Pigmentibacter sp. JX0631: one gene and its partner. Each later gene encodes a partner of the first gene's protein in a complex. Links are inferred from orthologs where the notes say so. Each region holds a gene or a part of one and is shown in the gene's direction. Other genes may lie near its edges.

Region 1 (3,486 bases):
GAAGACGAAAGAATTGTAGGATTTGTTCTTGGCACAGTCATGTCAAAGCCAGGAACGGCTTGGAGCTACGGCTATATTGTCTGGCTTTGTGCACACCCAAACTGGCAAAGGGAAGGCGTTGCAAGCAAGCTAATAGATAAAGTTGTTGAAGCCTTTGTTGAAAATGAAGGTGTTCGAATTATTATGGCTGATACAGATCCAAGCAATAATAGAGCTGTCCAATTCTTCAAAAAGAAAGGTTTTGATCAAGAACATCAGCATGTCTTTTTAACTTCTAATATTGAAAATAACCCTTTATATTCTGATTTGTTACATAAATCTCGGGCAGCGGCTCTTGAAGAACAGTATTTGAAAAAAATTAGAAGACTAGCTATAGGTTCATCAGGGCTAGCAGCCGTGAAAAATCTTAAAAGGAAAAATATAAATAGTAAAAATGAACCTAACAAAAATAAAACTGCAAAACGTAAAAAGAAAAAATCTAAAAAAAAGAAATGATATTTTTCTGTCAATATATATAGGAAACTTCAATGCTTAAAGAATTAACCTCACTTGATCTATCATTATTAAATAAAGCTCAATACCAAGCTTGTATTCATAAAGATGGGCCGGCTGTTGTTTATGCTGGAGCAGGAAGTGGTAAAACTAGAGTTATTTGTTCAAGAATAGGTTGGCTAATAACAATAGAAAAAGTTCCAGCTTCATCTATTTTAGCAGTCACTTTTACCAACAAAGCCGCTAAAGAAATGAAAGAAAGAATCAATGAATATATTGGAGAACGTAATACAAAGAATTTAATTATTTCAACCTTTCATTCATTTTGTGCGCGTTTTCTAAGAATATATTCCTCCCAAGCCGGATTTCAGCCAGGTTTTACAATATTTGATGATAATGATCAAAAAAGTTTGTTAAAAGATTTATTAAAACAATTAAATATTCCAGATAAATTGTTATCAGTAAGTACAGTAAAATCTAAAATTGATAAAATTAAAAATTTAGGATTAACTCCTGAAGAATATTTAAGAGAAATAAAAAATAATGCTGATATTATCACTAAAGAAAATCAATACCAATTAAAACAATTTGGCGAATACTACGACCCAGAACTCATTCAAAAGGTATATGATTTATATCAAAGAAATTTAAAAAAACAAAACGCTATGGATTTTAATGATTTATTATTAGAAATGTATAAATTATTAGAAAATAATAATTCCGTTTTACAATCAATGCAAAATCGTTTTAAGTATTTTTTAATTGATGAATTTCAAGATACAAACCCTATACAATTTAAATTAATAAAAATTTTATGTTCTCATACCAATAACTTATTTATAGTTGGAGATGATGACCAAAGTATTTATTCTTGGCGTGGAGCTGAGCCTTCTTTTATTCTTAATTTCGATAAAGAATATAAAAATGTTAAAGTATTCAAATTAGAAGAAAATTATCGAAGCTCTGATAAAATAATTGGAGCTGCAACAAGCGTTATAAAAAACAATTACAAAAGAGCCGATAAAACTATTTTTACTAATAAAATAAATGGCACAAAAATTAAGTTCAAATCATGTGAAGACCCCTATTCTGAAGCAAGATATATTGCTAATGAAATATATTCTGCAGTCCAAAATAATGAAGTTTTCTCTAATTTTTGTATTTTATATCGAACAAATGCGCAGAGCCGTTCTTTAGAAGATGAACTAAGAAGAAGAATGTTACCTTATATTATTTATGGCTCAGTTCGGTTTTATGAACGTGCAGAAATTAAAATATTATTGGCTTATTTAAAATTAATAATAAACTCTACTGACGAAGCATCTCTTCTAAAAATAATAAATACACCGCGTCGAGGTTTTGGAGAAAAAGCTGTTCAAAAATTAAAAGAACTATCACTTCAGAAAAATGAAAGTATGTTAAAAACGCTTACAGAAGTAGTTTATGGAACTTTAGAAAATGATTTATCTCGATCTTTATCTGGTGTAAAAGATTTCATAATGAATTATCAAAAATGGAAAAATAACATTTTAGAACATAACAAACCTTCAGTTACTTTAGCTCAAATTGTTTCTGATATTAATTTTGAAATTTATCTTAAATCTACTCATCCTGAAGATTTTGATGAACGCTGGCTAAACGTTATAGAATTAAAAAATGCTCTTATAGAATTTGAAAACACTGAAAATGAAGAACTGCTTGAAGAAAAAAATGGGTTAGAAAAATTAAGTCTTTTTATTGAACAAGCTATGCTTACTATTGAGCCAACAGTTTATAATGTGCAACAAGGCAGTGCAAATGCAATTACTCTAATGACAATTCATTCCGCTAAAGGACTTGAATACCAAAATATATTTTTAGCGGGTTTGGAAGAAGGAGTATTGCCACATCAAAATTCCTTGGATTCACCTGAAGCAATTGAAGAAGAGCGTCGTTTAATGTATGTAGCAGTCACTAGGGCTAAAAACAATTTAGTGATAACAAATTGCAAAAAAAATAGGTATAAAGATTTTTTACCTGCTCAAGAAAGCCGTTTTATTAGCGAAATACCAGAAAAATATATCGATATCCTAGATCATACTGGAAATATCAAAAAAGAATTTGGTAAAATATCAAGCACAAATAAATTTATTGATAAACCGAGAATATTTAAAGGTGATGAACTTTTAAATGAACAAAAAATTGAATCTGGAAATGAAGAACATATTTGGAGAAAAGGACAACGAGTCACTCATAAAGTATTTGGTGAGGGTATAATTAGAGAGATAGAAAAAAGTTCACAGGGATATAGATTGAAAATCAAATTTGAAAAAAATAATGTTGGTGAAAAAACCTTAATTCACACCTATGTTAATCCCATTTAATATAAAAGGTATTTAAATGAAATCAGAAATAAAAGTTTCACCCTCAATTGCTGCTGGAAATTTAATGCGTTTAGAAGAAGAAGTTAAACGACTTGAAGAAAGTGGTGCTGATAGCATCCATTTTGATGTTATGGATGGCCACTTTGTACCATTATTAACTATAGGTATACCATTTATTGAACAAATGCGTAAAATTACTAATATGAAATTAGACGTACATATTATGGTAACAAATCCAGATAGTGTTTTTCAAGATTATTTAAATGCTGGGGCTGATATTTTAACTTTTCACCAAGAATCTGCTATTCATCCTCACCGAATTTGTATGAAAATTAAGGAAACAGGTAAAAAAGCAGGCATCGCCTTAAATCCAGGAACAAATTGGAATACTATAGAATATCTCTTGCCTGTCTTAGATCAAATAACAATCATGTCTGTAAATCCAGGTTTTTCTAGACAAATGCATCTTCCATTGGTTCACAAAAAAATTTCTGCACTTGCAAAATATAAAAAAGATAACGATTTAAAGTATGATATTATGGTTGATGGAGGAGTTAATTCTGAAAATGTCTACCTTTTGAGACAACTAGGAACAGATATTGTTGTTGCTGGTGGGGCAGTTTTTAATTAC
Region 2 (3,237 bases), 1.6 Mb from region 1 along the record:
AGACATGTAAAAAAATCAGATTTAACAAAAGGAAAATTCTGTTTAACAAAAGATAACTGCTGTGAAAAAATAGAAAAAGAAAATCAATTTTGTTACCGAGCGCAATGTTTTGCAACCACAAGACTGTTAGCAAAAAAATTAAATCTTTCACCGCAAAATTATACTACTTCATTTCAATCAAGACTTGGAAAAGATCCTTGGATTAAACCTTATACTGATCTTTTATTGCAAGAATTAGCAGATAAAGGTTATAAAAAAATAGCGGTATTTTGCCCTGCTTTTGTCGCAGATTGTTTAGAAACTTTAGAAGAAATTCAAATGCGTGCAAGGGAACAATGGTTAGAAATTGGGGGAGAAGATTTACGTCTTATTCCTTCTTTAAATGCTGATTCCAATTGGGCCCAATCAGTGGTAAAAATGATCCAAAAATATGCTTAATTTTTTTAGGAAATAATTATGTCGGAAAAACCTTTTGAAATTTCTTGGCCTGTGACACCAACAGGCGATCAGCCGCAGGCTATAGAAAAATTAGTTTCAGGTTTATCTGCAGGACTTTCAGAACAAATATTGCTTGGTGTGACTGGTTCTGGGAAGACATTTACCATTGCTAATGTTGTCGCAAAAACCCAAAGACCCACTTTAGTCATTGCACATAATAAAACATTAGCTGCGCAATTATTTCAAGAATTTAAAGAACTTTTTCCAAATAATGCGGTTGAATATTTTATCAGTTACTATGACTACTATCAGCCAGAAGCCTACTTGCCAAGTACGGATACTTTTATCGATAAATCTGCATCTATTAACGATAATATCGACAAAATGCGGCATAGTGCGACAAAAGCCTTATTTGAACGGCGAGACGTTATTATTGTCAGTTCTGTAAGTTGTATTTATGGTTTAGGAGCTCCCGATACTTATTTAAATTCAAGAATAGTTTTAAATTTAAATGCAGAATTTTCCAGAGATGATTTTATTCGCCAACTTATTTCCATTCAATATACTCGAAATGATATATCCTTAGAAAGAGGAAAATTTCGGGTGCGTGGTGATATAATTGAAGTCGTTCCTTCATCAGAAAATGAAAGAGCAGTGCGAATTCAATTTTGGGGAGATAAAATTGAAAAATTATCTACAATTGACGCACTTAAAGGAACAGTAATAGAAAAAATTCAAAAAATAAATATCTATCCTGCCTCGCATTATGTCTTAGAGAATGAAAAAATTGACGAAGTTATTTCCCAAATTTCCCATGATTTAATTGAAAAAGTTTCTGAATTTAAAAATAATGGAAAACATATTGAAGCTCAACGAATTGAGCAAAGAACGTTACACGACTTAGAAATGATCCGTGAAATTGGATACTGTCAAGGCATAGAAAATTATTCTCGTTACTTAGATGGACGGTCTCCTGGTAAACCTCCTGCTACTTTACTTGATTATTTTCCAAAAGATTATTTATTAGTTATTGATGAAAGTCATGTCACAGTTCCACAAATTGGCGGTATGTATCGTGGCGATAGAGCAAGAAAAGAAACCTTAGTGCAATATGGATTTCGCTTACCAGCTGCATTAGATAATCGTCCGTTAAATTTTGATGAATTTAAAGATCGAATGGGTCAGACTATTTATGTTTCAGCAACTCCTGCTAAATATGAATTAGAACATGCAGGAACTGAAATTGTTGAACAGATTATTCGTCCTACTGGCTTAATCGATCCTCAAATTCTCGTTAAACCAGCAAAAGGTCAAATTGATGATCTTTTATTTGAAATCCAAAATGTTGTAGCAAAAAAAGAAAGAATTTTAATTACAACTCTGACTAAAAAAATGGCGGAAAATATAACTGCTTATTATGCCGAATTTGGCATAAAAATAAAATATTTGCATTCTGAAATTCAAAGTATAGAGCGAGTAGAAATATTACGAGATCTGCGCTTAGGTATTTTTGATGTTCTTGTTGGTATCAATTTGCTAAGAGAAGGACTCGATTTACCTGAAGTATCATTGGTAGCTATTTTAGATGCAGATAAAGAAGGTTTTTTAAGAAGTAAAACAAGCTTAATCCAAACTGTTGGTAGGGCGGCTAGAAATGCTAATGGAAGAGTTATTTTGTATGCTGATAAGGAAACAGAAAGTATTAAATTTTGTATTGAAGAAACTTCTAGAAGAAGAGAGAAACAAGAAAAATATAATACCGAAAATAATATTACACCTCAAACTGTATACAAAAAAATTCCTGATGATCTAAAGAAAATATATAATCTTGACTATGGTGATGAATTTCAAGAAAAATTAATTCAAGCTATCGCTAATTTAGATGATGAAAATATTTTAAAAGATGCTAAAAAACTGGAAAAATATGTGCAAAAAATGCAAAAAGAAATGATAAAAGCTTCGCAAAAAATGGATTTTGAATTAGCGGCTCAATTACGCGATAAAATCTTTCTATTAAAAGAACAAATTCTTTTACTAACAGGTGAATCATAGATGGAAGAAAAAGAGTATCAGAATTTTAAATTAATATTTTCTTGGAATGGTGAAAAATTTCATGGTTATCAGCAACAACCTAATGTTTTTACAGTCCAAGAAGCTATAACAAAAGCATGGTTTATTTTGACTAAAGAAACTGTAACTTTAACAGGTTGCAGTCGATTAGATGCTGGTGTACATGCAAATAGCTTTGTTTTAAATTTACAATCTCAAACTAATTATTCTTTGGAAAGAATACAAAAAGGATTAAATGGAATTTTTCATTCGCAATTGCATTTGGATATTTCTTTGTATTCGGTAGAACATGTCGCAAGTGATTTTCATGCACGGTTTTCTTCACAAGGAAAGCATTATCGATATTTAATTTGGTATGGTTTTTCAGAACATGCATTTTTAACTCGAAGATGTTGGCATGTTAGAACGAAATTAGATGTTTCTGAACTGTTTTTGCAATTGCAAAATTTTGTCGGTGAGCACGATTTTTCTGCATTTCGAGCTATAGATTGTGGAGCTAAAAATACGATAAAAAAAATCTACCAAATTCATGCGCAATTTCATCCTGTTTATTCTGAATGTATTGTTATTGATATTTGGGGTGAAGGGTTTTTGAAAAATATGATCCGCAACATGGTGGGAACCGCCGTTGATATTGCAAGCAATAAGTTATCAAAGAATACCATAACCGAAGGGTATTTGCATAAAAACAGAAATTTAACAGGAGTTTGTGCACCAGCGTGGGGTTTA

Evidence for each region. The genes of interacting proteins can lie anywhere in the genome.
Region 2: the proteins of QEJ31_RS07135 (region 1) and uvrB are in contact, whole or in part, in a crystal structure (PDB 7EGT), measured with the Thermus thermophilus proteins. The link is inferred for Pigmentibacter sp. JX0631 from one-to-one orthologs. Residues at the interface, in WP_096412145.1 of Thermus thermophilus: His654, Arg656, Phe657, Gln666, Asp668, Glu669, Lys680, Arg681, Leu682, Ser683, Lys685, Tyr686, Ala687; in WP_096411307.1 of Thermus thermophilus: Glu23, Leu25, Arg26, Asp27, Gly28, Glu29, Arg30, Phe31, Arg55, Glu326, Asp327, Phe328, Glu379, Ser382, Gln383, His398, Gly400, Arg401.

The regions. Positions count from the first base shown.
Region 1 is NZ_CP123622.1:1,632,037-1,635,522, forward strand. Bases 200-3,191 are described here. They hold QEJ31_RS07135 (UvrD-helicase domain-containing protein), read left to right. Parts: upstream 200-527; coding sequence 528-2,855; downstream 2,856-3,191. Other genes in these bases: QEJ31_RS07130 (N-acetyltransferase), read left to right, coding at 200-495; rpe (ribulose-phosphate 3-epimerase), read left to right, coding at 2,872-3,191. In the rest of the region: more of QEJ31_RS07130, read left to right, coding at 1-199; more of rpe, read left to right, coding at 3,192-3,486. UniProt on the Escherichia coli protein: A helicase with DNA-dependent ATPase activity. Unwinds DNA duplexes with 3'-5' polarity. Translocates on single-stranded DNA with 3'-5' polarity. Initiates unwinding more efficiently from a nicked substrate than double-stranded DNA.
Region 2 is NZ_CP123622.1:3,239,661-3,242,897, forward strand. Bases 1-2,973 are described here. They hold uvrB (excinuclease ABC subunit UvrB), read left to right. Parts: upstream 1-456; coding sequence 457-2,490; downstream 2,491-2,973. Other genes in these bases: hemH (ferrochelatase), read left to right, coding at 1-438; truA (tRNA pseudouridine(38-40) synthase TruA), read left to right, coding at 2,491-2,973. In the rest of the region: more of truA, read left to right, coding at 2,974-3,237. UniProt on the Escherichia coli protein: The UvrABC repair system catalyzes the recognition and processing of DNA lesions. A damage recognition complex composed of 2 UvrA and 2 UvrB subunits scans DNA for abnormalities.